Regions from separate parts of the Pectobacterium peruviense genome, predicted to be linked through region 2. Evidence: predicted binding sites of a transcription regulator. Region 2 holds the regulator's gene; the other holds the start of a gene.
What was found. The regulator PhoB, encoded in region 2, activates phosphate uptake and scavenging genes when phosphate is short. The targets are predictions, from matches to a motif close to CTGTCATAAAACTGNCNNAT.
Positions count from the first base shown of each region.

Region 1: a site for PhoB is predicted at 2,331-2,350, ahead of pitA (inorganic phosphate transporter PitA). Genes of this name have one in related genera too.

Region 1 covers NZ_CP161826.1:4,830,181-4,845,336, forward strand. The annotation lists gene uspB (universal stress protein UspB) at 340-675, shown strand; gene pitA (inorganic phosphate transporter PitA) at 754-2,259, opposite strand; gene DUT67_RS21770 (NAD(P)/FAD-dependent oxidoreductase) at 2,538-3,737, shown strand; gene DUT67_RS21775 (EAL domain-containing protein) at 3,830-5,434, shown strand; gene DUT67_RS21780 (Ail/Lom family outer membrane beta-barrel protein) at 5,478-6,002, opposite strand; tRNA gene DUT67_RS21785 (tRNA-Pro) at 6,419-6,495, opposite strand; gene eptB (kdo(2)-lipid A phosphoethanolamine 7''-transferase) at 6,750-8,432, opposite strand; gene ligB (NAD-dependent DNA ligase LigB) at 8,689-10,380, opposite strand; gene gmk (guanylate kinase) at 10,824-11,447, shown strand; gene rpoZ (DNA-directed RNA polymerase subunit omega) at 11,501-11,776, shown strand; gene spoT (bifunctional GTP diphosphokinase/guanosine-3',5'-bis pyrophosphate 3'-pyrophosphohydrolase) at 11,795-13,894, shown strand; gene trmH (tRNA (guanosine(18)-2'-O)-methyltransferase TrmH) at 13,900-14,592, shown strand; gene recG (ATP-dependent DNA helicase RecG) at 14,592-15,156, shown strand, end outside.
Region 2 covers NZ_CP161826.1:3,679,654-3,694,809, forward strand. The annotation lists gene DUT67_RS16685 (peroxiredoxin C) at 1-405, shown strand, start outside; partial or broken gene tnpA (IS200/IS605 family transposase) at 615-1,072, shown strand; gene DUT67_RS16695 (IS110 family transposase) at 1,464-2,462, shown strand; gene DUT67_RS16700 (mechanosensitive ion channel family protein) at 2,555-3,829, shown strand; gene proY (proline-specific permease ProY) at 3,887-5,263, opposite strand; gene brnQ (branched-chain amino acid transport system II carrier protein) at 5,402-6,721, opposite strand; gene DUT67_RS16715 (cobalamin-independent methionine synthase II family protein) at 7,200-8,306, opposite strand; gene DUT67_RS16720 (PstS family phosphate ABC transporter substrate-binding protein) at 8,549-9,487, opposite strand; gene phoR (phosphate regulon sensor histidine kinase PhoR) at 9,503-10,825, opposite strand; gene phoB (phosphate response regulator transcription factor PhoB) at 10,853-11,542, opposite strand; gene sbcD (exonuclease subunit SbcD) at 11,838-13,064, shown strand; gene DUT67_RS16740 (SbcC/MukB-like Walker B domain-containing protein) at 13,061-15,156, shown strand, end outside.

The sequences.
Region 1 (15,156 bases), 1.2 Mb from region 2:
CGCGCAGCTTCTCCTTTCGGAAAGGGTATTACCTCGCCGAAAATCGTCCTTCATCCTGATTGCACCTGCCTCTCTGGCACAAACGAACATTCTTCTTCTACACTACAAGTAGGGGGTAGTGAGCCTGTCTGCTGCACCTTGGGATGGAAAACAAGAATGGGATTAGCCGTGATGCTGTTGGCTATCCCAAATGACAATAAAATCGTGCGCAAGCGCGTGGCATAACTATTCGTCGCAGAAAAACGTCGCGGACAATCGTAACGCTTGTCATCGGTCATAGGTGGACCACAGGAATACATGGCCATCAAATCTGACGAATAGAACGACCGGGAGGGAAGCATGATTAGTACATTTGCGCTTTTCTGGGCTTTATGTATCGTCTGCATCATCAATATGGCGAGGTATTATTCTTCATTACGCGTGTTACTGCTGATTTTGCGTGACTGTGACCCGCTGCTTTACCAATACGTTGATGGAGGAGGTTTTTTTACATCGCACGGTCAGCCAAGCAAGCAAATCAGGCTGGTAGGCTATATCTACACGCAGCGCTATCTTGACCATCACGACCCTGAATTTATTCGCCGCTGTGAGCGGGTGCGGGGACAATTTCTGCTCACGACCGCCTTGTGTGGCCTCATTGTCATCAGCCTGATTGCCATGACGATATGGTATTAACAGTATGAACATCGATAAAAAGTAAAAAGGCGATTCCCCACAGAATCGCCTTTTTTTATGATTAACCTGTTACCAAAATCAAATCAGCTTCAACGCCAGCCAGTACAGCGTACCGGACATCAGCATTGAGACTGGCAGCGTCAATACCCAAGCCAGCAGAATGCTTTTTATCGTTTTACCCTGTACGCCTCCACCGTCCGCAATCATCGTCCCGGCAACCGCCGAGGATAATACGTGCGTGGTGGAAACCGGCATACCGGTATAGCTGGCAACGCCAATCGATAGAGCCGCCGTCACCTGCGCCGAAACGCCTTGTGCGTAGGTCATGCCTTTCTTACCAATCTTCTCACCGATGGTCACAGCAACACGTTTCCAGCCCACCATGGTGCCCAGAGACAGCGCCAATGCAACCGCGACGATGATCCAGAGAGGCGCGTATTCAACCGTCTGCAGCATGTCTTTACGCAGGTTGTTCAGGTAGCGTTTATCTTCACCCGACGTTTCTGGCAGCTTAACCACGCGATCCATCGTATCCGCGATGCACATCAGCAAGCGACGTACTCTGCTACGATCCTCAGGGTTTAACTGGTCGTAACTTTTCAGGTTATTCAGCAGGCCCTGTGTACGTTCAATCGCGATCATCACGCGTGAACTGTCACAGTGGAACTCTTTCTGACCGCTGCCGGGAATCGTACTTTCTGGCGCAGGAATCACTGGTGGAGATAAGTCGATAACGTGCGTCAGCGCGTCACCATGCTGCTTGTAGTATTCCTGTAAATTGACAACCGCGTCGCGGGTACGGCTGATGTCATAGCCAGATGCGTTCATGTTGACAATAAACCCAGCTGGCGCGACGCCAATCAGCACCAGCATAATCAAGCCGATACCTTTCTGACCGTCGTTTGCACCGTGAGAGAAGCTCACACCAATCGCCGATAAAATCAGCGCGGTACGCGTCCAGAACGGCGGCTTACGTTTGCCATCCTGCTTCTCGCGATCGACAGGTGTCAGATGCACGCGTTTGCGTTTTTTACTGTCGTTCCAGAACCGACGCAGTACTAGCACCAGCAGGCCTGCGACCACCATCCCCACAATCGGCGATAGCAACAGCGACAGGAAAATGCTGATCATTTTCGGCACGTTCAACGCATCCACGACGGAGGTATCCGTCAACAGCGCGTTGGTCAAACCAATACCGATAATGGAGCCGATCAGGGTGTGAGAACTGGAGGCAGGAATACCAAAATACCAGGTACCCAAGTTCCAGATAATGGCGGCCAGCAGCATGGAAAAGACCATCGCCAGACCGTGTGCCGAACTCACGTTCAGTAATAAATCCGTGGGGAGAAGGTGAACAATCGCATAGGCCACGCTCAGGCCGCCCAGCAGTACACCGAAGAAATTAAAGACACCCGCCATAACAACAGCAAACTCTGCGCGCATCGCTCGGGTATAAATAACAGTGGCAACGGCATTCGCAGTATCGTGAAAACCGTTAATGGCTTCGTACATCAGTACAAACAACAAAGCCAATATCAACATCAGGCCGGTGTAGTAATCCAGTCCGGCAAATAAATGTAGCATAAACGTTAGGCCATTTAGTGGTCATGAACGCGGCGCATTATCAGTGACAAGCGGGGGTCGGGAAAAGCGAAATATGACATTTTTTTGACTTAAAATGTGACGACGATCGGTAGAGAAACCACTTAATCAATAAAAATCAAATAATTATATATTTTTACTAAATTATGCAAATTGTTACGCTGGTATCGAACACAAACCATCACTACAATTTGCCGCCCCATGGTTTATCAGCCTGCGGCAATCCAAGAAGATAAAATCACTCATCGGAGAAATGCATTGTGGAACAGTTTGACGTTGTCATCATCGGTGCCGGTGCAGCAGGCATGTTTTGTGCCGCACAGGCAGGACAACGCGGGCTGCGTGTTCTACTGCTCGATAACGGCAAGAAGGCTGGCCGGAAAATATTGATGTCCGGCGGTGGTCGCTGCAATTTTACCAATATGTATGCGGAACCGGCGGCGTATCTGTCCCAGAATCCTCACTTTTGTAAATCGGCACTGGCGCGTTATACCCAATGGGATTTCATTAGTCTGGTCAACAGCCACCGCATCGCTTACCACGAGAAAACGCTCGGCCAGCTATTCTGCGATGATTCCGCACAGCAAATCGTGGACATGTTGGTAACTGAGTGCGAGCAGGCTAACGTCACTCTCCGTCTGCGCAGCGAAGTTACCTCGGTGGAGAAATCTGACGATCGGTTCACCATCCATCTGAGCAACGGGACATCATTCCAAAGCGCATCGCTGGTCGTTGCCTGCGGCGGCCTGTCAATGCCTGGCTTGGGCGCGACGCCGTTCGGTTATCAGCTCGCCGCACAATTTGATATCAACGTACTCCCAACCCGCGCTGCGCTAGTGCCCTTTACGCTGCACAAGCCTTTGCTCGAACAGTTGCAAACGCTCTCCGGCGTCTCTGTGCCTACCATCGTCACCGCAGAAAACGGCGTGATATTCCGTGAAAATATCCTGTTCACGCATCGCGGGCTCTCTGGCCCCGCTATTTTGCAGATTTCCAGCTACTGGCAGGCCGGTGAATTCGTCACCATCAACTTACTGCCCGACTGCGATCTCACCCAGCTTATCAATGACGAACGCACAGTTCATCCGAATCAAAGCCTGAAAAACACGCTGGCACAGTGGCTACCTAAACGACTGGTCGAATGCCTACAGGCGTTAGGACAATTGCCGGACGTCACGTTGAAACAGCTCAACAGCGCACAGCAAACAGAGATTGAACAGAGCCTGCAACAGTGGCGCGTTCAGCCAAACGGCACAGAAGGTTACCGCACGGCTGAAGTGACCATCGGCGGCATCGATACCCGAGCCATCTCCTCCAAAACCATGGAAGCTAACGCGGTGCCGGGGCTGTATTTCATCGGTGAAGTAGTTGATGTAACTGGCTGGCTCGGCGGCTATAATTTCCAATGGGCCTGGAGTTCGGCATGGGCCTGCGCGCAGGCTCTGCCTTTCAGCAAATAGGCACTATAATAACCACTATTCAGCGCTCTCCTTGAATTCACGGAGAAAAGGACGTCTCTACATAGGCCTCTGCTGCCAGAAAGGAGATGTGAATGAGTCCCAGACGTAGTGAGCATAAGATCAATATGTTGCAGTTACTGGTCGCAGGTATGCTGCCATTGCTGCTCGGATTGTTGTTCACTTTTGTAGAGTCCAGATTAATGGTAAAGCGCGATTTGGAATCCACCGCGCAAATTGCCATGAATCATGCTGAGAATATTTCGACACAAGCATGGAAGATGGTGGATCGCCTCCAGCACTTTCATGGTCAGCCCTGCAACGTCATTGCCGATGAACTGCAACGTCTTGGCTCGATTTTTTCTTACTTTCGTGCGATTGGCGTGACTCATAATACCGACGTCTATTGCTCTTCAACTTTTGGTAGCACACTGACGCCAATAAGCCGCATCATTCAACAACCATTGCCGGATACCTATTCTGAACGCTGGAGCCTGTCGATCGCAGGTTCAGACAACGTAAAAGGACGCCCAGCGCTGATTTTCGTCCAGATGCCCCTCACGGGTTACGGCGCTTACGCTATGGTCGATGCGCAATACCTCATTGATCTTATGATTGCGATTAGCCAAATCCGGGGCTATGAACTCATTCTGCAAATGGATAATGGTCACCCAATTCAAACTGGCCCGACAATTGCGCCTCGCGCCGGCTTATTTTCTACCTCTGCGCTTGAAATCAAATCGGACCGCTTTCCCATTACTATCCATATTATCGCCCCCGCCTCTCAGGAAATAACGAACTGGAAGCAGGCATTTTTCACGTTTCTGCCACTGGCAATGATTCTCTCTCTGCTTTTCACTACGGCGATGTGGTACTGGCAAAAACGTAAATTATTATTCCGCGATGAAATCCGTAAAGGCATTGCTAACGGCGAATTTTCCGTATATTACCAGCCAATCTATGATGCGGATTCGCACTCCTGCACTGGCGTTGAAACATTACTCCGTTGGCGGCGCAGTAATGGCCAGTGGATTAGACCCGATGTATTTATCTCTGCCGCCGAAGCAGAAAGTATGATCATCCCCATCACTCGGCATTTATTTGATCTGGTCGCATCCGATATCGCCAGCTGGCAGGTGAAACCCGGATTTCATCTGGGGCTCAACGTTGCAGCCGAGCATTTGCATCATCCAAGTTTCGTACCAGACGTACATCGCTTTGCGGAGAAGGTCGCCTCACATTCATTAAGCATTACGCTGGAACTCACAGAACGTAACCTCATCAGCAACGGTCCTGAAATCATACAGCGCCTGCATCAGTTGCGTGAAGATGGCTTTATGATTGCCATCGATGACTTTGGCACTGGCCACTGTTCACTCTCTTATCTGCAAAATTTTCCGCTGGATTGCCTGAAAATAGATCAGGGATTCGTCAGTGCGATTTCATCTCCGGACGAAGAAGCTCCTATTCTTGATGCCATTATTAATTTAAGCCATCGCATCAAGCTTCAATCCATCGCGGAAGGCGTGGAAACCGAACAGCAACTCATGTATTTACAGCGGCGCGGTGTCAAATATATACAGGGATTCCTTTATGCTAAGCCGATGGACAATGAATCGTTGCATGTCTGGCTTCACTATAATGGTAATAAATCGATTGAGAGTTTTATCAATAAAAACGTGGAAGGGGAAAATAAGTAATAACCGGCGGAAGCCTGTCCACCGGTTTTCTATGTCAGGAAAATCAGAAACGATAACCGACGCCAATATTAAAGCTATCTACACGCGTTTCATAAATTTTTGTGCCTTCGTAGCCAATATCAATTGCCCAGTTGGCTACTGGCGTAATTTGGATACCAGCGCCGTAAGCAAAGCTGGATTTGCTTTCACTACCAGATTCACGGAAAGCATCTCCTTCTTCCCAACTGGATTTACCGTGGCCAATACCCGCCAAACCATAAACACTGACATATTCGTTAAAGCGGTAAGATGGGCCAGCCATGAGTGAATAATATTTCAGTTTATAAACATCATTGCTTGAATTCTGATAATACTCTGTTTGTTCCGCGCTCACATAAGTGAAAGAGCCAATAATGCCAAGAGCGGAATCACCCTGATAATGGTATTTGGCCGTAATCCCTTTTGGATCTTTAAAATCATCGACTTTCGCCTGGGCATAACCCAAGGACACCGTTTGTGTCGCCTGAGCAACAGACATTCCCATAGCACAAGCAATCAGAGTGGAAAGCAGCAGTGTTGTTTTTTTCATGATCGAAACATCTTCCATGTTTGAATAAAAAAGACGGTTTCAACAAAGCGAATATATAACTATCGCGAATGTTGGCCGCACACAAACTTACATTTAAATACGGCGAGGTAAAGTCAGTCTTATTTTTAAACAACGAGAAGAATTATTATTTTAATCATTAAAAAACAAAAGGATAAGAATCATTCAGGGTAATTAACGCGCACTTTTTTACTCTGTTTTTGGGAACATTCCGAACTAAACGCTGGGAAAATATGGCAATACTCAACGCCAAAGAATACTGATAAAAAACCCTGTTCTTTGAAGGAGTATTTTTATAAATGACTAGTTTTAGACATGAGTACTTTAGAAACGAACGGTATGAATAGACGATGTTGAAGCAGGATGAAAAATGAAAATGAGTTACTGGGGAAGAATGTTGGTCGGCGAGAGAGGATTCGAACCTCCGACCCACTGGTCCCAAACCAGTTGCGCTACCAAGCTGCGCTACTCGCCGAATGCGGGCGCATATTACTGCTACCTTATTAGAGCGTCAATACCTTTTTCGCAAAAGGATTCTGGCTGCTGTTAAAGTATCCATTCCTTGTATTTACAGCCTGAAACCCGACATCCTTGTCTGTGGTTCATGTCAATTATACCCGTCATACTTCAAGTTGCATGTGCGTTGGCGACGTTCAGTCACCCGAATCACTTACCTGAGTAAGCTCATCGGGACTCCTTCGCTTGCCGCCTTCCTGAAACTCGAATTATTTAGGGTATAGCGGGTTTCTGACACCAGTTATTTTTAGGGTTAATACCGCCATCAGGCGACGTGTATCCCAGACATCCGAGAACCGTGTCAAACAGCTCTTCATGGCGATGTGTTTTGCCAACGCGCTGTTGCGCCTTCAACTGCTCAAACGCATGCAGATTATCGGTGTCAGCCAGAAATTTATCTGATGTCCATACCATCATCGGTGAACGGAACTGTTCAGGCGGCGCCATCTGACGCGGCGTACCATGCAAATGGTAGTTATCATCGATGGACTCACCATGATCGGAAGCATAAAACACAATAGCTTTCTTATCCCGAACCTGATCGATCACGCTATCAATAAAGCTATCGGTATAGAGCACGCTATTATCAAAAGCATTAATCAGCTGATCACGCGTACAGGATGCATCAACGCCCATACACTCTGGCTGATAGCGCGCATAGCTGCGTGGATACCGCATGGAATACAGGTAGTGAGAACCCTTGGTATGCAGCACAATCAGATGCTTGCCTTTAGGGTAGCGTGCCAGCGATTCCTTGACCTCATCAACCAGCAACATATCTTGCACTGATTTGCCGTCATTGTGCTTCTCTGATGCAATCATTTCGCGGAAAGAATAGTTGTTCGCTTCAATGCTATTGTAAAACCACACCTCACTTTGCATAGCAAACAGCTCGGAGGTAAAGCCCAACTCTTTCATTACGGCAAAGACATTCTGTTCTTTCAGCGTTCGCTGCGGGTTGTCTTCCGTACCGCCTTCTCGCACAAACATACAACGCATGGAAAGCTTGGTTGAGGTATCACACGATTGGCCACGGAATGCGACCAGATTCTTTTCTTTTGACAGCTTCGGCGTCGTATCTCTTTCGTAGCCTAATAGCCCCATGTGATCCCAGCGGGTTGTTTCACCAATAATGAAAACCACGTAGGTATCGTCAATGCCTTTCGGCGGGACGTAGGTAAAATGCTGAGCTGGATCGAAAAGATTAGAAGAGTCCAGGCTCTCGTCAAACTTGGTATACGCAAATAACCCTAATGCGGATAACCAGTTAGAAGGCAGATACGAGTGAGCCACGACGCCACCATAGCTGGGCAAATCCACATTGGATTCTCGCTCGGACACTGCCTGAATGTTATCCATATAGCGAAGCGGCATCCAAACCAACGCAACGACAGCCACAAGAACCAAAAGAGGAATCAAACGCTTTCCTGGTGATTTAAGCTGCTCGATCAGCGTATGACGCAGCGAGTTTTTCCAGATCAAAAACAGCGGCAGCGCACTTACCAACAGCATCCACAGGAAAAAACGAAAACCAATAACTTCTTTAGAAAGATCAATATCCGTGGTCATGACCGCTGCAATAATCCCATAGCCGATCACGACATTAAAAAACGTCATGTAATAGCTTGCAGCAACGGAAATCAGCACTAAGAAAGAAGCAATAACTCGATAAAAACGACGTCCCCCGAGAGAAATGATCCTCATCAGGAAAAAGGTGAATAAGATACTCGCAGTCAATTCGACAAGAGCGGGAATGAATGTTGGAACCTGGCTACCAGCAGAGAGTGAAAAATAATCAAACCGACGGTAATACACTGAGATATTGAGAAAAAGGCCAATATAAACTGCCAGGACAAACGATAACTTGGGTTGCGAAAAAGATGCTACAAACTTCATTATGACAAGTGCTCCAACAAAACCTTTCTTATTATCTGAAGCTATACGACAACATCCCTATGTCTGAGTTCAACGGAAATAATCAGACTCTCAGGCATTTTTATATCGTAAACAGCAAATAGGCTCACACCGTTTAATTGGTAAATTTTACTTATGATTAAGCAGGGGAAACAGAAAAAAATTGTCCTTTTATGTGAATGGAACTACTAAAAAATAAAAAGTGCGATTCCAATATTTACTGAAAAACCACCGTTGCTTATCTATGTATTCCCTCACGATCCAACCGGGCAATTAATTCCACCACGATGGGGTGATTCAGGAACGCCATAATCTCTTCTGCACGTCGTTCCCCAATGCCCGAGAACTGCCGCCATTGTTGCGCCGTCCGTTGCTGTAATGCCACCCAATCCACATTATCCAATGCATTAATTGCCGAACGAGGAACAGGAATGCCCAGTGCAAGTAGCCAATGGGATAGCGACTTCTGTCGTGCCGACTGGAAACTCGTGTAAATATCTCGCGCCCGCTTATCACCCATACCGTTGATGGCATTAAGCTGTGGCTCGGTCAGAGATAACCACGACAGCACATCCCCCAGTAAATCATGTTGCATCAAGCGTAGCCACATCCCGTCACGCATTCCCGCCAGATTTAAACCGTGTTCGCCACTCAACCAGACTAAGCGCGCCAGAAATTGCTGTTGGCAAATTACACTATAATGAAAACAGCTAAAAGCATGGAAATTATGTTCATCAGGCGAAACGATGATGGGCCGTTCAGTCCCACGCCATACTACATTATCCAAACGTGGAATCCCCTGCCCGGCCAGGCTGACACTTACCCGATCGCCGGGCAACACATCCCATTGCTTCCAACGAGACAGCGAACCCACATTCACTCGACTGACCGATTTATCATCCAATTTCAAAGGACTAAGCTTCAACACCACGGCGATCTTACCTGTACGTCCGACAGAAAATGCAACATCGGTGACTTCCGCAACCTGATGAACAGGCGGATATTTCCATGCGATCGCCCAGTCGGCCGAGGTGTTACGCCAATAGCGCCCCTGCGGTTCTTTAGTCTGGCGGATAACCACACCATCCGTCACAAAAGGTAGTGGGCTGTGATACCACTGATGACGCCATTTCTCAGCATCGGCGAATGACGTAATGGCATGGGTATAGTCTGCTGTCATGGCAAACCCCATTTCCTTCAATTTTTTCAGCCGTTCGAGCATCGCTTGTGGGCCATCCGGCCATTCCCAAACAAACAGGCCAATCTGCGCCAACACAGGGGATGGCTGATGACGACGCATTTCTCCTGCCACCGTCGAGCGTGCATTAACGCCGCCCTGAGTGTGCTGCTGATGATCGGTCATCTTCAGGAAAAGCTCCCCTTGTAATACCAATGAGGAAGGTGCGCCGTCTAATAAATGAGGAATTTCTGGAATCAGGCGAACCTTTTCGGTCCAATTCTCACCTTGCAGGCCGTTGCCTCGGCTAACCGCAGACACAAGCTTGCCGTGCTGATAGACCAGTGTGACGGCCACACCATCAACTTTTGGCTGAATCCATAAATCCTCACGCTGTGTGATCCATTGCACCAACCGCCCGCGGTCAGACAATTTTTTCAATCCCGTATGAGCAACAGGATGAGGCTGCTTACCATTATCGGGTAACCGAGCGGGAATCACGTTTTGAGGCTGAAAGCAGCCCATCCACTGGTTTAACTGTTCCCGCAGTTGATCATAAACATCATCCTCTATCGGGCTTTTCCCTTCGGTGTAATACACGTCATCCCACTGTTCTAACTGCTGACGTAATACATCAATTTCCTTGATCGAACGTGTGTTATCCCAGTCGGGACACGCTCTGGCCGCAGCAGGGAGACTGCTGATACCACCAGCAACAATGATAATTAAAAAGACGCTGTTCCTGAGCCACATAGAACCTCCAGCCATCCATTAGCGAATGGCCGCAGTACATAGCAACGGAGGGGAAAATACGAGGCGAGAAAAAGAGAAATGCCAAGCGCGCCGCAAGATGATTTATCGTTTGCAACCCCGACAAGAAAGACAGGAATATGCTTCGCATTCTAAAAAAGAAACACTGGAAAAAGATTTGCCCGATGGCATAACGGAAAAACAATCTGCGGAGAATTTATCGTAGCGCGACTGATGGCACATTGGCGTGTATAATGCGGAGAAATGCGCATGTCCCTGCTGCATATACCCTAAATAATTCGAGTTGCAGGAAGGCGGCGACACAGTGAGTCCCCAAGAGCTTACTCAAGTAAGTGACTGGGGTGAGCGAGGAAGCCAACGCACATGTAGCTTGAAGTATAACGGGTATATCAACATCCACCATCGTAACGTAAATAAACTTCATTATGGCTCAAGGCACGTTATATATCGTTTCTGCTCCCAGTGGGGCCGGGAAATCCAGCCTGATTCAGGCATTATTAAAAACGCAGCCGCTTTACGACACTCAGGTATCGATTTCGCATACCACACGAGCGAAACGACCGGGAGAAAACCACGGCGAACACTATTTCTTCGTCGAAGTCGATGAATTCAAACGTATGATTCAGGATAGTGAGTTCCTGGAGCACGCTGAAGTCTTCGGTAATTACTACGGTACATCCCGACCAGCAATTGAGCAGGTATTAGCGACAGGCGTTGATGTTTTTCTGGATATCGACTGGCAGGGTGCCCAGCAAATCCGCGCCAAAATGCCGCACGCGCGCAGTATTTTCATTCTGCCGCCGTCAAAAGAAGAACTGGCTCGCCGTCTACGTGGTCGTGGACAAGACAGCGATGAGGTCATTGCCCGCCGGATGTCGCAGGCCGTGGCTGAAATGACGCATTACGGCGAGTATGATTACCTGATTGTGAATGATGATTTCGATCTGGCGCTGCTCGATCTGAAAACCATTATTCGCGCCGAACGTCTGCGTTTGAGCAGACAAAAGGTTCGGCATGATGCATTAATCACCAAACTATTGGCAGACTGACGCCTCTTTCAGTATGATGCCCAGTCATTTTATTTCCTGTGGAGTAGCACATTATGGCACGCGTAACTGTTCAAGACGCTGTAGAGAAAATTGGTAACCGTTTTGACCTGGTGTTGGTCGCTGCTCGTCGCGCCCGTCAACTCCAGACTGGCGGCAAAGATCCGTTGGTTCCTGAAGAAAACGATAAGTACACCGTGATCGCACTGCGTGAGATCGAAGACGGTCTGATCAACAACCAGATTCTGGATGTTCGTGACCGTCAGGAACAGCAAGAGCAGGAAGCCGCAGAGATTCAAGCGGTCACCGCAATTGCTGAAGGCCGCCGTTAATCACACCACGAGTCGCCCTTGTACATTTTTGAAAGCCTTAATCTGCTGATTCAACGTTATCTTCCCGAAGATCAGATCAAACGTTTACAGCAGGCTTATTTGGTTGCACGTGATGCTCACGAGGGGCAGACTCGCTCCAGCGGTGAACCATATATCACACACCCTGTTGCCGTCGCCTGTATTCTGGCGGAGATGCGTCTCGATTACGAAACGCTGATGGCAGCACTGCTGCATGATGTTATAGAGGACACCCCCGCCACCTATCAGGACATGGAACAGCTTTTTGGTAAAAGCGTTGCTGAACTGGTAGAGGGTGTTTCCAAGCTGGACAAACTAAAGTTCCGCGATAAGAAAGAAGCGCAGGCTGAAAACTTTCGCAAAATGATCATGGCGATGGTGCAAGATATTCGCGTCATCCTGATCAAACTTGCAGACCGTACCCATAACATGCGCACGCTGGGGTCATTACGCCCAGACAAACGTCGCCGCATTGCCCGCGAAACGCTGGAAATATACAGCCCGCTGGCACACCGACTGGGTATCCATCACCTCAAAACCGAGTTGGAAGAACTGGGCTTTGAGGCACTGTATCCGAATCGTTATCGCGTAATTAAAGAGGTCGTTAAGGCTGCGCGCGGTAACCGCAAGGAAATGATTCAGAAAATCCTGACGGAAATCGAAGGGCGCTTGACGGAAGCGGGGATTGCCTGCCGCGTCAGTGGTCGTGAAAAACACCTGTACTCTATCTACTGCAAAATGCACCTGAAAGAACAGCGTTTTCACTCCATCATGGATATCTACGCGTTTCGGGTCATCGTCAAAGAGTTGGACACCTGCTATCGCGTGCTCGGTCAGGTTCACAGCCTGTATAAGCCACGTCCGGGCCGAGTGAAAGATTATATCGCCATTCCCAAAGCTAACGGCTATCAATCACTGCATACGTCTCTAATTGGCCCACACGGCGTGCCGGTCGAAGTACAAATTCGCACCGATGACATGGATCAAATGGCGGAAATGGGTGTTGCCGCGCACTGGGCTTATAAAGAAGGCGAGAGCAGCACCACCGCACAGGTACGCGCGCAGCGCTGGATGCAAAGCCTGCTAGAACTCCAGCAAAGCGCCGGTAGCTCATTTGAATTTATCGAAAGCGTTAAGTCCGATCTATTCCCTGACGAGATGTACGTCTTTACGCCGGAAGGCCGCATTGTAGAACTCCCCGCAGGCGCGACGCCTGTCGATTTCGCTTACGCGGTCCACACCGATATCGGCCACGCCTGCGTCGGCGCGCGCGTTGACCGTCAGCCTTATCCGCTGTCACAATCGCTCACCAGCGGCCAAACCGTTGAAATCATTACCGCACCGGGTGCCAGACCGAATGCCGCGTGGCTTAACTTTGTGGTTAGCTCCAGAGCGCGTTCCAAAATTCGTCAGATGCTGAAAAACCTCAAGCGTGATGATTCCGTGAGCCTCGGACGTCGTTTACTGAACCACGCATTAGGCAACGGCCGCAAACTTTCCGATATCCCTGAAAAGTCGATTCAGCTTGAGCTTGAGCGCATGAAGCTCGCTACGCTGGACGATCTGATGGCCGAAGTTGGTATGGGTAATGCCATGAGCGTCGTTGTGGCAAAAAATCTGCTGAATGAGCAATCTGAACTGGGAACTACCGGGTTACGCAAGCTTCCGATCAAAGGCGCCGATGGCGTAATGCTCTCCTTTGCCAAATGCTGTCGCCCCATCCCAGGCGATCCGATCATTGCCCACGTCAGCCCCGGTAAAGGGCTGGTGATTCACCATGAATCCTGTCGCAACATTCGCGGCTATCAGAAAGAACCTGAAAAATTCATGGCAGTCGAATGGGATAAAGTGACGGAACAAGAGTTCATCGCCGAAATCAAAGTGGATATGTTCAACCATCAGGGCGCACTCGCGAATCTGACGGCAGCGATCAACGCCGCGAACTCTAATATTCAGAGCATCAATACGGAAGAGAGGGACGGCCGCGTATACAGCGCTTTTATCCGCCTCACCACCCTCGACCGCGTTCATCTGGCCAACATTATGCGTAAAATTCGCGTGATGCCGGATGTTATCAAAGTTAACCGTAACCGAAATTAATCGTCATGACCCCTCAACGTTATGCCCGCATAAAAGAAATGCTGAACTGTCGTCAGCCCGATCTGACGGTTTGCATGGAGCAGGTGCATAAACCCCATAACATTTCTGCCGTTATCCGTACTGCGGATGCCGTCGGCGTACATCAGGTTCATGCAATTTGGCCCACCAGCCGAATGAAAACGCTGGTTTCCTCCGCCGCGGGCAGTAATAGTTGGGTAGAAGTTAAAACCCATCGCACCATACATGATGCGGTCGGCCACCTGAAGAATGAGGGGATGCAGGTTCTGGCGACCAATTTGTCTGAACACGCGGTCGATTTTCGGGAAATTGATTACACCCGCCCGACCTGTATTCTGCTCGGACAAGAAAAAACCGGAATTACTGCTGAAGCGCTCAAACTAGCAGATAGAGATATCATCATACCGATGACCGGCATGGTGCAGTCTCTGAATGTCTCCGTGGCCTCTGCGTTGATCCTGTATGAAGCACAGCGCCAGCGCCAGAACGCTGGCATGTATCAGCGTGAAGACAGCCCACTGGATGAAGAAGAGCAGCAGCGCCTGCTGTTTGAAGGGGGCTATCCGGTACTCGCGCGAGTTGCAAAACGTAAAGGGCTGCCTCGGCCTTATATTGACCATCAGGGTCAGATTGTAGCGGATACCCCGTGGTGGGCCGCGATGCAATCGTCAGAGTGCTGATGAAAGGCCGCCTGCTAAACACCCAACCGCTGAGCACACTTGCTGGCGTGGGTGCCAGTCAGGCAGCAAAACTCGCCCGACTCGGGCTGGAAACCGTACAGGATCTCCTGCTGCACTTGCCTTTACGCTACGAAGACCGCACGCACCTTTATCCGATTGGCGACCTCCTTCCCGGTATGTATGCCACCGTGGAAGGTGAAATCCTACGCAACGACATCACCTTTGGCAGCCGCCGTATGTTGACCTGCCAAATCAGCGACGGCAGCGGTCTGCTGACCATGCGTTTTTTCAATTTCAGCGCAGCGATGAAAAACAGCCTCGCGCCGGGACAACGTGTTACCGCTTATGGCGAAATCAAGCGTGGCAAAATCGGCGCGGAAATCATCCATCCTGAATACCGTGTTCAGGGAGATAGCACGCAGGTTGAGCTACAGGAATCGCTCACACCGGTTTACCCCTCCACAGAGGGAATTCGCCAGGCGACACTCCGCAAACTTACCGATCAGGCGCTGGAGCTGCTCGCCGCAAACCACATCGATGAGTTACTGCCTGAATCACTAAGCC
Region 2 (15,156 bases):
CGTGGCGTAGAAGTGGTTGGTATTTCCTTCGACTCCGAGTTTGTTCACAACGCATGGCGTAAAACCCCTGTGGATAAAGGCGGCATCGGTGAAGTGCAATACGCGATGGTTGCTGACATTAAGCGTGAAATTCAGAAGGCTTACGGCATTGAGCACCCTGAAGCCGGTGTTGCACTGCGTGGTTCTTTCCTTATCGACAAAAACGGCGTAGTTCGCCACCAGGTGGTGAACGATCTGCCACTGGGTCGTAACATCGATGAAATGCTGCGTACCGTTGACGCACTGCAATTCCACGAAGAGCACGGCGAAGTGTGTCCTGCACAGTGGGAAAAAGGAAAATCAGGTATGGGTGCGTCACCAGATGGCGTAGCAAAATACCTGTCTGAGAACGCAGACAAGCTGTAATACCCATCCTTGCCCTCATGGGTAATGTGATAATCAAGCCAGTTGCTATGCGACTGGCTTTTTTTTGTGCCCAGAAAACCCCCAGCTAGGCTGGGGGTTCAGTAAAGCTTTCAGCTTTGGGCCAGTTATAAAAACCCCTTTTGATTTGTTAAAACAGTTTGCGGTCTGGCAACTGCAAACGTTCAACAAGAAATCAAAAGGGGGTCCCAATGAGGGACGAAAAGAGCTTAGCGCACACGCGATGGAACTGTAAATATCACATAGTTTTTGCGCCGAAGTACCGAAGGCAGGTGTTCTACGGGGAAAAACGCAAAGCGATAGCAGTATTTTAAGAAAGCTGTGCGAATGGAAAAACGTGAATATTCTGGAAGCGGAATGCTGTGTGGATCACATCCATATGCTTCTGGAAATCCCGCCTAAGATGAGTGTCTCGGGATTTATGGGGTACCTAAAGGGAAAGAGCAGCCTGATGCTTTATGAGCAGTTTGGCGATTTGAAGTTCAAATACCGTAACAGGGAATTTTGGTGCCGAGGGTATTACGTTGATACGGTAGGGAAAAACACGGTCAGGATACAAGAATACATAAAGCACCAACTGGCAGAGGATAAAATGGGTGAGCAACTCTCGATCCCATATCCTGGCAGCCCGTTTACGGGCCGTAAGTAATCCATAGATGCAAATGTCAGATCGCGATGCGCCTGTTAGGGCGCGGCAGGTAAGAGAGCCTTATAGGCGCATATGAAAAACCTCCGGCTATGCCGGAGGATATTTATTTTGTTCGTGATGTTTCCCTAATCATTTTCCCCTTCCCTACGCGATCCCAGAGAATACAAAAGGTTGACTAGGGGCGCTTGTATCTTTCTCATGTAGTGATTAGCTATCACTACATGAAACAGAGTGAGCTTCCAAGGGGCGCCAAGGCTATAACCTTGCGATTGAGTTTAAGCCCTCTGTTTCACCTTTCACGCCAGCATTAACATTGAACGGTTACCTAGAGCACTGACTCTGGATGTACAAGCGGAACGGGCGTGACGGCTTCAGTGAAAGGGGGGACATTATGTATTACGTCGGCATTGATATCAGTAAACGTTTTATCGATGTGTGCTTATTGGTTGATGGCATTAAAGGTAAACGGAAGACGAAAGTGTTACCCAATGGCCCCAACTCAGCACAGGCTTTGGCTCAATGGTTAACCCTGCAAAAATGTGAACCGAGCCAAGCTCATATCATCATGGAAGCGACGGGCATTTATCACGAACACCTCGCTTATGGCCTTCATCTGGCTAACATTCTTGTGTCAGTGGCAAATCCCCATCGAGTGCGTGAATTTGCCAAAGGAATGGGGATATTGACGAAAACGGATAAAGTGGATGCCTATGTTCTGGCGTGCTATGGCTACCTGAAACAACCAGAAAATTGGGTTCCGCCTTCGCAAGAAATAAGAAAACTCAGGGCATTATTGCAGCACAGGGATAGCGTGCTTGATGATAAACAACGCGTAGAAAATCGGCTGAGCACGTTGAAATCCACAGTGGCCCCGGAAGAAGTCCTGACCTCGCTGGAGTCGATTGAACGAAATTTAAAGGATGAGCTGGCAAGGATTGAACGCCTGATAGCGGAGCATATAGATAAGCATCCCAGGCTAAAAAACGACCTGAAACTTCTGCAATCGATTGATGGAGTTGGAGAGCAAATCGGGTGGAATATGTTAGCCATCATCCGGGGTAATCACTTCAGGAGTGCGGAACAGGTGGCGGCGTATCTGGGGGTTATCCCTGTAGAGAGACGTTCAGGCACCTCGGTGTGTGGCAGAGCCAGATTGTCTAAAATAGGGCCGCCGGGCATCCGGGCAAAGCTGTATATGGGAGCCATAGCGGCTATCAGTTGGAACAGTCATGTGAGAGCGCTCTATGAAAGATTGCGGCTAAAAGGAAAAGCGAAGATGGTGGCGATAGGGGCGGCGATGAGGAAACTGGTGCATCTGTGTTATGGCGTGCTGCATACGCAGCAGCCCTATGACAAAAATTATGGGATGACGACTCATAAAAATGCTTGACCGGCAACACGGTTACTAAATCCTTAGCCTTAACCTCACATCGTGTTAATGCACGACAGATTGATGGAATAAATGGAATAAAAGGAGAACGCATGCAACAAAACCTCGCGCTGTGGTTGAGAGAAGCAGACATACAACACGCTGGCATCATTGCATTACTGATTGTTCTTGGGCTTATATTGCTCATTTCTGCCGTCATTCACCTGATTTTGCATCAGGTTGTGCTGAAAGGAATGGTTCTGCGTTCACTCAATAAGCCAGGAAAGACAGAAGGCCACGGGTGGAAACAGGCGCTGACGCAACACAACCTGTTTAACCGGCTGGCCTTCTTACTACAGGGGGTAATCCTCAATATTCAGGTCTTTGTGTGGCTTCCCGCGCAAAGTGAAACCCGTGAAGCGCTCATCATCTGCTCCCAAGTGTGGATTATGATTTTTGCGCTGCTGTCCCTCTTCTCGCTACTCGATGTGCTGCTCAATGTGTCCGCCCGAACCAAGGTCGCTGCACAACTGCCGCTGCGCGGTATCTTCCAGAGCCTGAAACTGATCGCCACTATCGTCATCAGTATCATGGTGGTGTCACTGCTCATAGGGAAATCACCACTGATTCTGATTAGTGGTTTAGGTGCAATGGCCGCTGTGCTGATGTTGGTGTTCAAAGATCCGATCATGGGGCTAGTCGCAGGCATCCAGCTTTCCGCCAACGACATGCTGACACTGGGAGACTGGCTCGAAATGCCGAAATATGGCGCTGACGGTGCCGTCATCGACATCGGACTGACGACGGTAAAAGTGAAAAACTGGGACAATACCGTCACCACCATTCCCACCTACTCGCTAGTGTCCGATTCCTTCAAGAATTGGCGTTCGATGTCAGAATCTGGGGGACGGCGCATCAAGCGTAGCATCAATATCGATACCACCAGCGTGCATTTCATGACGGAAGACGAGCAGGTACGATTGCTGCGCAGCAAGTTACTATCGGCTTATATTCAGAATAAGAAGAGCGAGTTAGATCAGCATAATGCGCAGTCCGATTCAGACCTGACATCGCCGCTGAACGGCCGTCGTCTGACGAATTTGGGTACGTTCCGCGCCTACCTTCAGGTTTACCTACGCACCCATCCGGGGATTCATAAAGGAATGACATTGATGGTACGGCAGCTTGCGCCAACGTCTGAAGGGGTACCGCTGGAAATTTACGCGTTTACCAACACCACCGCCTGGGTTGATTACGAAAGTATCCAGTCCGATATTTTCGACCATATCTTTGCGATCTTGCCGGAGTTCGATCTCCGTATTCACCAAACACCGACTGGCCACGATATGCGGATAATGGGACAGCAGATGACGGCTCCGAAAACCTAGAAATAGGCTAAAAAAGCGCTCTGTTCTGAGCGCTTCTTCTGATAGCAAGCGGCTAGCTTAATTCTGTGCAGCCACCGCGCTCTGACGCTTTTTCTTCCAGACATAGCCCACTAAAAGCACCAATATCCAGACGATGCCGACATACAGTGATATGCGGGTATCCGGGAAGTAGCCAATCAAACCGATGATGAAGAATAAGAAGACGATACCGAACACGGAGGTCGCGATACCACCACGTAGCGGGAATGCCAATGCCTTCACTTCATCAGGGCTCAGGCGGCGGCGGAATGCGATCTGAGAGAACAGAATCATGATCCACACCCACACCGTCGCAAAGGTGGCCAGTGACGCAATCACCAGGAACACTTTGCCAGGCATAATATAATTCAGGTACACCGCCACCAGCAGCGCCATCATCATCACAACGACCGTTACCCACGGGATACCACGTTTGGAAACACGGCTAAACACCTTCGGTGCATGACCCTGCTCTGCCATCCCGTGCAGCATACGGCCTACGCCGAAGACATCACTGTTAATTGCCGACAGCGAAGCGGTAATCACAACAAAGTTCAGAATGCCGGCCGCCGCTGTAATACCCATATGCTGGAACGTCAGTACGAACGGGCTCCCGTTGGTGCCTACCTGATTCCACGGGTAAATCGACATAATGACGAACAGCGTGCCGACATAGAACACCAGAATACGCCACGGTACAGAGTTAATCGCGCGAGGGATGGATTTATGCGGGTCTTTGGCCTCACCAGCGGTGATCCCGATGATCTCCACGCCGCCATACGCAAACATCACGAGTTGTAGCGATAGAATCATCCCCATCACCCCGTTACTGAAGAACCCGCCATTAGTCCACAGATTATGGATGCCGGTGGGCTCGCCACCGTTGCCAATGCCCCAGATAATAATGCCGATCCCGGCAGCAATCATGATGATTATGGTGGCCACTTTGAAGAAAGAGAGCCAAAACTCCAGTTCGCCAAAGGCTTTCACATTCATCAGGTTGATGGCACCAATGATAAGCACCACGCTCAAGACCCATACCCAGTGCGGCACAGCAGGAAACCAGACGCCCATGTAAATGCCAAACGCGGTCACATCAGCAATGGCGACAATCAGCATCTCAAAGCAGTAGGTCCAGCCAGTGACATACCCCGCCAACGGCCCGAGATAATCCTGCGCATAGCGAGAAAAAGAGCTGGATTGCGGGTTATGCACCGACATTTCGCCCAGTGCGCGCATGATGATATACGCGACAATCCCACCGATCAGATATGCCAGCAATACACTGGGGCCAGCCATTTGGATCGCGCTAGCGGAACCATAAAACAGACCGGTTCCGATCGCCGAACCAAGGGCGATAAAGCGGATATGCCGCGTGCTTAACCCACGCTTGAGCTTGGAGGATGGTTGTTCCATTGATAAGCAACCCTGTCTTATAAAAAAAAACTTACAAAAAGAAAAACCACAGGCAAATACCTGTGGTGCAGAAACCCAACGCTGTGCTGGAACAGTAGGATATCCCTACCACCCCAGCGCGATCAGGTATGAACGATATTATTGATGTACCGTAACTTCCTGACGACCACACAGTCTGTCGTAAATCACTGCAACCAGTAAAACCAGCAGTGACGGTGGCAGCCAGGCCAACCCTTGCTCACTCAGCGGCAGGTTGAGGCTCCACTCTGGCAACAACGATTTGAAAGCCGACGATTTTATACCATCAATCATGCCAAATAACAGACTGACTAGCATGACGGGGGCTACAATACGTGAAGCGCTATTCCACCAACGCAGCGTAAAACTCAGTAAAACCAGAATGATACACGGTGGATAAATTGCCGTCAGCACAGGAATGGAAAGTTGAATCAGGTGACTCAATCCAAGGTTGGACACCACCATTGAGAACGCCCCGAGAACAAATACCAGCGTGCGATAGGACAGCGGCAGATATTGTGCAAAGAATTCAGCACACGCACAGGTCAACCCCACCGCCGTCACCAGACACGCGATAAAGATTAACAACGCTAGGAAGCTGCTTCCCATGTTACCGAACGTGTGTTGCACATAAGCGTGGAGAATCTCAGCCCCATTCAGTGCCTGCGGCGCCAGTTCACCGCTGACAGAACCGAGCTGGAACAGGCTCAAATAGACCAGTGTCAGACCAATGCCCGCAATTAACCCAGCCCACACGGTGTAACGCGTCAGCAGCACTGAACTCGTCACTCCACGCGAACGTGCCGCATTGACGATCACGATACCAAAGACCATCGCACCCAGCGTATCCATCGTCAGATAGCCGTTAACGAAGCCATTGGAGAACGGCAGATGCTCATATGCTTCTGTTGCAGGAATCGGCGTGCCCGCAGGCCACAGCACCGCAGCAATACCCAGTACCGCCAAAGCAATAATCTTCAACGGCGCCAGCACATGGCCGACCGTATCCAGCAGTTTGCCTGGATACAGAGAAATGCCGATGACGATAGCAAAGTAGATCAGGCTGTAAATGAGAAGTGGAGCCGCCCCGTTACCGACCAAAGGAGCCAGACCGACTTCAAATGAAACGGTTGCCGTGCGCGGCGTCGCGAACAGCGGCCCGACAGCCAGATAGCACACGGTCGCCAAGACCACACCGGCCTTTTTGCCAATTGGCGAGCTTAGCGCATCAACGCCGCCGCCGACTCGGGCAAGAGCGATGACAGTCAGCACAGGTAGGCCAACCGCCGTCAACAAGAAGCCGATTGCCGCAGTCCAAACGTGCTCTCCAGCCTGCAATCCCACCATAGGCGGGAAAATAATATTTCCTGCCCCCACGAATAAAGCAAAGGTCATAAAACCTAATGCCACAATATCTTTGGAAGTTAAACGATGACTCATAGTGATGTCGTGTTGCCTGTATCAAATCGATAAAAAGAAAATCGTGTCGTTTATCGCCGCAGAAGCCGTTCGCAAACGGGTAGCACGAAGCATGGTGCCAACACTCTGTCGACGCGAAAGATGGTGAGCATAGAGGAGTTATTTTTTGCACAGCCATATTGGGTGCTAAGTAAACCGTTTATAGCGTAAAAAGACAAGCGGAGATCCAAAAACCAGAGTATCTAGCCTATTTACACTAAAAAATAAGAATATAAATTGGTTTATCATGATTTGCATAACACATGATTTGCGCATTTATCGATATTTCATTGCAATAAAACTGACAAAATATGGCATAAAATGCGTCGTTCGATCATAAAAAAAACATATTGCACAAAAACGTCGCAGGTAGAAAGCAGGATAACGGCCACAAAAAAGGCCGGATCGCATGATCCAGCCTCTGTATATCCATTATAGGAATAAGGTTACCTCATCGGTGTCACCAGACGCGATTGGCGATATCCACGACAAGCTTCAACTTATTCCACTGCTGATCTTCCGTCAGGCTGTTGCCCTCTTCCGTTGAAGCAAAGCCACACTGCGGGCTCAGACAAATCTGGCTGAGATCGACATATTTTGCCGCTTCCGCGATACGCGCCTGTACGACTTCAGCCTCTTCCAGCTCGCCGTTCTTCGTGGTGATCAGTCCCAGCACAACCTGCTGATGGCCCGGCTTAACAAAACGCAGCGGCTCAAACCCACCCGCTCGCTCAGTATCGTATTCCAGGAAGAATGCATCGACATTCACTTCCCCAAACAGAATTTCTGCAACAGGCTCATATCCGCCTTCAGAAATCCAGGTCGAACGGAAATTGCCACGACAAACGTGCAAACCGATAACCAGATCGGCAGGTTTATCAGCCAGTGCTTTATTCAGTACGTCGGCATAGGTACGTGCCAGCTGCGCAGGATCTTCACCACGTTCACGGATCTGGCGTTTTTGATCGTCAGAGCACAGGTAGGCCCACACGGTGTCATCCAGTTGCAGGAAGCGACAGCCTGCATCATAAAATGCGTGAATCGCATCGCGCCAGGTTTGCGCCAGATCGTCGAAGTAGTCGGCTAGATCGGGATAAACCGTCGCATCAATCGCTTTTCGTCCACCGCGGAAATGCATCACGCTCGGGCTAGGAATCGTCATTTTAGCGACTGCATCGCCAGAAATGCTGTTCAGGTAGCGGAAATGATCGAGCATCGGGTGCTGAGGGTTAAAACTCACTTTATCCACGACACGAATCGCATGGGATTTGGTCTGAATACCGTTGAATTGAATACCCTGATCGGCTTCATAGCGTTCTACACCGTGCAAATCGGCAAAGAAGTCAAAGTGCCACCATGCACGGCGCAACTCACCGTCCGTCACAACCTGCAAGCCAGCTTCACGCTGCTTTTCTACCACCCGCAGAATCTCACGATCTTCAATATTCCGCAGCGCGACATCATCAATCTCGCCCGCCTGATGCTGAAGACGCGCCTGCTTAATCGCAGCCGGACGCAAGAAACTGCCGACGATATCGGCACGGAAAGGGGATAAGGTGTTCGCCATATGTCGCTCCTGACATGTTGTCAGCACTCACTTTCAGGAAAGAAGCGTGCTGACAGATAGTTTCAATATGAAATATTTACCCAGAGGGATAGTTACATTTAATCTTATTTAGCCATCTGGACGTCTAAATTTAAAACTATCCTGTCACGTGGCGAATCGCGGGGCAATAGAAGAATTTTCACATCACGTGAATAAAATTCATGTAGCGTGAAAATAGCGCAAATTCATGATGGGAAGAGGAATTATTCAGGCAGGCCAATCTGTTGACGCGCCTGACGACGCGTTTCTTCCGGCAGCGGCAAATAGCCATCCTGATTCACCAGCGATTGTCCCGTTTCGGACAGCACGCGTGCCAAAAATGCCGCCGTCAGCGCCTCCAGCGGTTGTCCGGGAGCTTTGTTGACATAGATGTAGAGATAACGGGTGTAGGGATACAAACCACTGCGAATATTTTCAGTAGAAGGATAAATGTAGTCGGTGCCTTGCGCGGCGAGTGGCAGCATTTTTACACCGCTGGAACGAAAACCCACGCTGGCATAGCCGATCGCATCGGTTGATGCAGCAACCGCCTGCACAACGGACGCCGAACCGGGCAGCTCATTGACTTGAGGAAGGAAATCGCCGCGGCATAACGCTTTTTGCTTAAAGAACCCATAGGTTCCCGATGCTGAATTGCGCCCATAGCGCAGTAGCGTGCGCTTTTCCCAACTGCCGCGTAGCCCAAGATCGCCCCAGTGTTTTATCGGCTGATGGTTACCGCAACGCTGCGTAATCGAAAAGATAGCGTCCAGCTGTGACAAATTCAGCCCTGACAGAGGGTTATCCTGATTAACCAACACAACCAGCGCATCCATTGCCACCGGCACAGCCAGCGGCGGATAGCCATAATGCTGGACGAACGCCTCAATTTCGCTGGCCTTCATCGCCCGGCTCATTGGCCCAAGCTGCGCGGCTCCTGATGCCAGAGACGTTGGCGCGGAGGATGACCCTGCGGCCTGAATCTGTAAATTCACGTTCGGATAATGCTGGCTGAAATCCGCCGCCCAAAAGGCCATCAGGTTAGCCAGCGTATCCGACCCCGCGCTGGAGAGGTTACCCGCCAGCATCTGGCGAGGCTGCGCGAAGCAAAACGCGCTGAACAGCAATAAAAAAGCGCTCGCAATACGTATGGCGGATTTCATGGATAGCATTTTCCGTCAGGCTGAAGGTTTCACCGTATTTTCAGCCAGAGAGGTAGGGACAATCAACCGATTCGGCAACGTAAAGACAAAACGTGACCCCAGACCATCCTCACTCATGATTTCCAAACGGGAATCATGATGGCTAAGCGCATGCTTAACAATCGCTAGCCCCAGCCCGCTGCCACCCGTCTGTCGCGAGCGCGCTTTATCCACGCGATAAAAACGTTCAGTCAGACGCGGCAAATGCTCGGCGGCAATCCCCGGCCCGTTATCGCTGACCTGAAATTGCGCACCTTGTGGGATCTTCTGCCAGCAGACTTCGATACGTGTTCCCTCTGGCGTATGGTTGACCGCGTTATACACCAGATTAGATACCGCGCTGCGCAGCTGTTCTTCGTTGCCAAACACACGGAGATTTTCATTCACACGAAAGACGATTTCATGACGCCCCTGACTCAGGGTCTGCGCTTCACGCTGCAACACGCGCAGCATCAGTGGAATATCGACTTTTTCATTCAGATCGATCGCCGTCGCCGCTTCAATGCGGGACAACGTCAGCAGTTGTTTGACCAGCCCGTCCATGCGTCGGGTCTGCTCCTGCATGGTACTCAACGCTTTCCCGCGTAGCGCCGCATCCAGCGTTTCTTCCTGCATCATTTCCAGATAGCCCTGCAACACCGTCAGCGGGGTTCTCAGCTCATGACTTACATTGGCAAAAAAGTTACGTCTGGCCCCTTCGAGCTGGTGCATTTGCGTAATATCACGCACCACCATCAGCAGCTGCCCTTCAGAATAAGGCATCACGCGGAATTCAACATGGTGGGAATTATTCAATTGCAGCGTGAGAGGACGGCTAAAATCCTGTCCTTTCATGTAATTCGTAAATTCAGGATAGCGCAATAAGTTGAGGATATTCTGACCGTTATCTTCCGGCCAGCGGAAATTGAGCAGGTGCTGCGCCAGATGGTTACACCAGAAGATCGTCCCCTCTTCGGTGGTGATCACCACGGCATCCGGCAAGGATTCAGCACCGCTGCGAAACCGTTTGATCAGGAGCGCCAGTTCCCGGCGTCGGCGTCGGTTACGCAACTGCATCTGATAGAGCCCGTAAAACAGCGGCTCCCAGCTCCAGCGACCGGGCGGCGGCGTCATACTGCGGTCAACCCACAGCCAATAAGAAAGTTTGAGCTGGTTATAAAAATTCCAGCAAAGCAGGCCTAAAACGGCGACCAGCAGAAACCAGGGCAGATAGCCAAAAATCAGCCCCAGCAGTAGCGCGGGTAAACAAAAAAAAGCTAGCTCCAATGCCAGCCTTTTCCAGGATAAACGTTCTAGCACGTTAGTGTTTCTCCGGTTACGACCACCTCAGTAACGCGTTGAAAAACGGTAGCCCGTTCCCCGAACGGTTTGCACCATTTTGTCATGTCCGCTGGTTTCCAGCGCTTTACGCAGGCGACGAATATGGACGTCGACAGTACGATCTTCAACATAAACGTTAGTGCCCCAAACGTGATTCAGCAACTGCTCCCGGCTATAAACACGTTCAGGATGCGTCATAAAGAAATGCAGCAATTTAAATTCCGTCGGCCCCATATCCAAGGCGTGCTCTTCGGTCGTCACACGATGCGACGAAGGGTCGAGGCTCAGGCCACGCATTTCGATCACTTCTTCCACCGCCATCGGTGAAATTCGGCGCATAACGGCTTTGATACGCGCCACTAATTCTTTGGGTGAAAACGGCTTAGTAATGTAATCATCCGCCCCCACTTCAAGCCCACGCACGCGGTCTTCTTCTTCGCCACGCGCGGTCAACATCATTACCGGAATATCACGCGTCAGTGCTTCGCGCTTCATATGCTTGATGAATTGCAGGCCCGAACCTCCTGGCAGCATCCAGTCCAATAACACCAGTTCAGGGAAAGGCTCCGACAGTTGCGTTACCGCGCTGTCATAATCTTCGGCTTCAACGGGTTGATAACCATTTTGTTCCAGTACAAAGCAGACCATTTCACGAATGGGTGCTTCATCTTCCACGACTAATATGCGTTTTGCCATTGTTAATCCTGTCGTTAATCATCGTCGCTGTTAGCAGGCGAAAGGCATTATGCGTCAGTTTTATGACAGATTTATGAAAAACGCACTGCCCTCCGTCGCATGATGTTACAGCGCGTACATCCTATTTTTCGAGCCGCTTTCCAAACTCTTGATTCCACCGCGACAGCCGTCATCCCTGCTATATATAATCATGGCATTACGGTGACAAAGCACCATCGCGACGACACACCATTTCACATAATGGACAATGACAACGTCATCCAACGCCGCACGGCATGAATATCGAGAGAGCACGATGCGCATTATCCACACCGCCGATTGGCATTTAGGGCAATATTTTTATACCAAAAGCCGCGCTGCTGAGCATCAGGCTTTTCTGCATTGGCTTATCGCTCAGGTGGAACACCACCACGTCGATGCCATTATAGTCGCAGGCGATATTTTTGATAACGGTTCGCCTCCCAGCTATGCGCGGGAAATGTATTATAGCTTCGTGGTAGAACTACAGCGCACAGGCTGCCAGCTTGTCATTCTCGGCGGCAACCATGATTCCGTCGCGATGCTGAATGAATCCCGCGGTTTGCTGGCCTGCTTGAATACGCGGGTGATTGCCTGCGCCAGCGACGATCCTGCCCAGCAGGTGCTCCTGCTGGAAAACCGTCAGCGGCAGCCCGGCGCACTGCTCTGTGCGATTCCTTTTTTACGTCCGCGCGATGTACTAACCAGCAAAGCCGGACAATCCGGTGATGAAAAACAGCTCGCGCTACAGGAAGCGATTACCGCGCATTACCAGCAGTGTTACCAGTTGGCTTGCCAAAAACGCGATGAGCTTGGCTTACCGCTACCGATTATTGCAACCGGTCATCTGACGACGATTGGTGCAACCGCTTCGGAATCCGTGCGCGATATCTACATTGGTACGCTTGATGCCTTCCCTGCTCAGGCTTTTCCCCCTGCGGATTATATCGCCCTCGGGCATATTCACCGCCCGCAGCGCGTGACCCAAAGTGAGCACATTCGCTACAGCGGCTCCCCCATTCCGCTGAGTTTTGATGAACTCGGCAGCGAGAAATCCGTTTGTCTGGTCAGTTTTATACCCGATGCGCCGCCGAAAATAGATCTACTGCCCATTCCCGTAACCCAGCCGATGCAGTTGATTAAAGGCAGTCTGAGTGACATTGAACAACAGCTGTCCGCCTTCGAGAACTATCAGGGCGATAAACCCGTGTGGCTGGGTATCGAACTCAGCACGCAGGATTATCTGAGCGACATGCAAAAGCGCGTTCAGGCGATGACCGAGAACCTGCCCGTTGAGGTACTTCTGCTGCGCCGCACGCGCGAACAGCGTTTGCAGGCGATGACCCGACAGGACAAAGAAACGCTAAACGAATTGAGCGTGCATGACGTTTTTGAACGTCGTCTGGCAACGGAGACAGAAATGGAAGACGGTCGCCAACAGCGTGTGCGCACGCTGTTTAATCAGGTTATTGATGAATTGGAAAATAGCGAGTCTGCCAAATGAAAATCCTCAGTCTGCGCTTAAAGAATCTCAACGCGCTGAAAGGCGAATGGAAGATCGACTTCACGCAGGAGCCATTTTCCAGCAACGGCTTATTTGCGATTACCGGCCCAACCGGGGCAGGAAAAACCACGCTGCTCGATGCCATCTGTCTGGCGCTGTATCACGAAACACCACGGTTGGGTCAACTTTCCGCTGGTAATAACGATCTGATGACCCGCAACACGGCAGAGTGTCTCGCCGAAGTAGAGTTTGAAGTTAAAGGCGTCGGATATCGCGCCTTCTGGAGCCAGCGTCGGGCTAGAAATTCGCCGGATGGTAATTTACAGGCCCCCAAGGCCGAACTCGCCCTCATTGAAAGTGGCAAAATCCTGTGTGAAAAGCTCAATGATAAGAAAGAGATGACCACGCAGCTCACTGGACTGGATTTTGGCCGTTTTACACGATCTATGATGTTGTCGCAGGGGCAATTTGCCGCGTTCCTCAACGCAAAAGCAGACGACAGAGCGGAACTACTGGAAGAACTAACCGGTACGGATATTTACGGACTGATTTCCGAACGCGTCTATGAAAAACACAAACAGGCAACCGTAGCACTGAGCACGCTACAGGCGCGCGCGTCAGGTATTCAACTGTTGACCGATGAGCAGCGTCAGCAGGTAGAAACACAGCTTGCCGAGCTGCTCCAGCAAGAGCAACAGGGCAACGCCGAGCGTGAGCAAGCACTGACTACGCTACGCTGGTTTGAGCAATTGACGCTGCGGCAAACGCAGCTCACCAACACGCAGGCACAACACGCGAGCGCCGAATCAGCCATTCAGCAGGCCAAGCCGCAGCTCGACAAGTTAGCCACCAGCGAACCGGCAGAAAAACTGAGGCCGCTACATCAGGAACGAGAGCGGAATCGGCAGGAATCCCTTACGCTCGTCCAGCAGATTGAACAACTGACTGAGAAACAGAGCGCAGAACAGTTGGCTTTGACAACGTTACGCCAGCAGGAAGAAAAGGCAGATCAGGACGTTAATGGGCATAAACAGGAACGTCAGAAACAAGAGTTGTTGATCAACGAACAGGTTGTTCCGCTTGATCATCGTATTGCCACGTTGGAGCAGCAAAAAGCCCAGCAGCAGGACGAGCTGGAAAAAACACAGCGTCGCCTGCAAACGGACGAAAGCAAACAAACACAGATCGCGATGGAGCAACAGCAGGCCAAACAACTGCTTGAACAAATCCAGTCTTACCGTCAGCAACACGCGCATCATCAGCAGTGGGGAGAACAACTTCCTCTGTGGCGCACACAGTTTCGGCAGTTGCGCCAGCTTCAGGACGATCAGCAGAAGCTAAGCCAAAAACAGATACAGCACACCGAGCTGTCGACAGCGCTCCTGCAAGAGGCCGAGACGCTGGCGGCACAGCAGCGTGAACAACAAACGGTCGTTGATGCCGCGCGCGAGTTGTTCACACAACACGATGAGACACTGAAAAATCAAGAAGCACAGCAGCCACTTTCCGCCTTGCACCAGCGGTTTCATCAACTCATCGACCAGCGAACCGCACGCCAACAGCTCGCGGCAATCAGCGACCAGTTCCAGCGTCTTTACGCCCGTAAACAGCAGCACCTCATCAGACAAGATGAGATACAAGGGCATATCAGCCAGTCAGAAGCCTTAAAGAAACAGCAACAGTCTGAGTACGAGCAACGCACCCAGCATCTGACCGATCTGGAAACGGTGTACCGGCAGGAAGAACGGATCGTTAAGCTGGAAGCTGAACGGCAACGGTTACAGGCTGGTGATCCTTGCCCGTTGTGCGGTTCGACTGAGCATCCGGCGATTGAACGCTATCAGGCGCTGCAACCATCCGAAACTCAACGTCGCCTGACGGCCCTACAGCTGGAAGTAAATCAATTAGCAACGAAACTGGCGAATACGACGGCACGGCTGGCCTCGCTAGAGCAGCAGCGGGAACAGCTGCAACAGGATATCGCTCAGAACGATGGCGAACATCAAACGCTGTTGCAACAGTGGCAAGATGTCAGTGAGCGCTTACAAGTTAACTGCACGCTGGAACAGCAGGATGCGATTGCTGCCTGGTT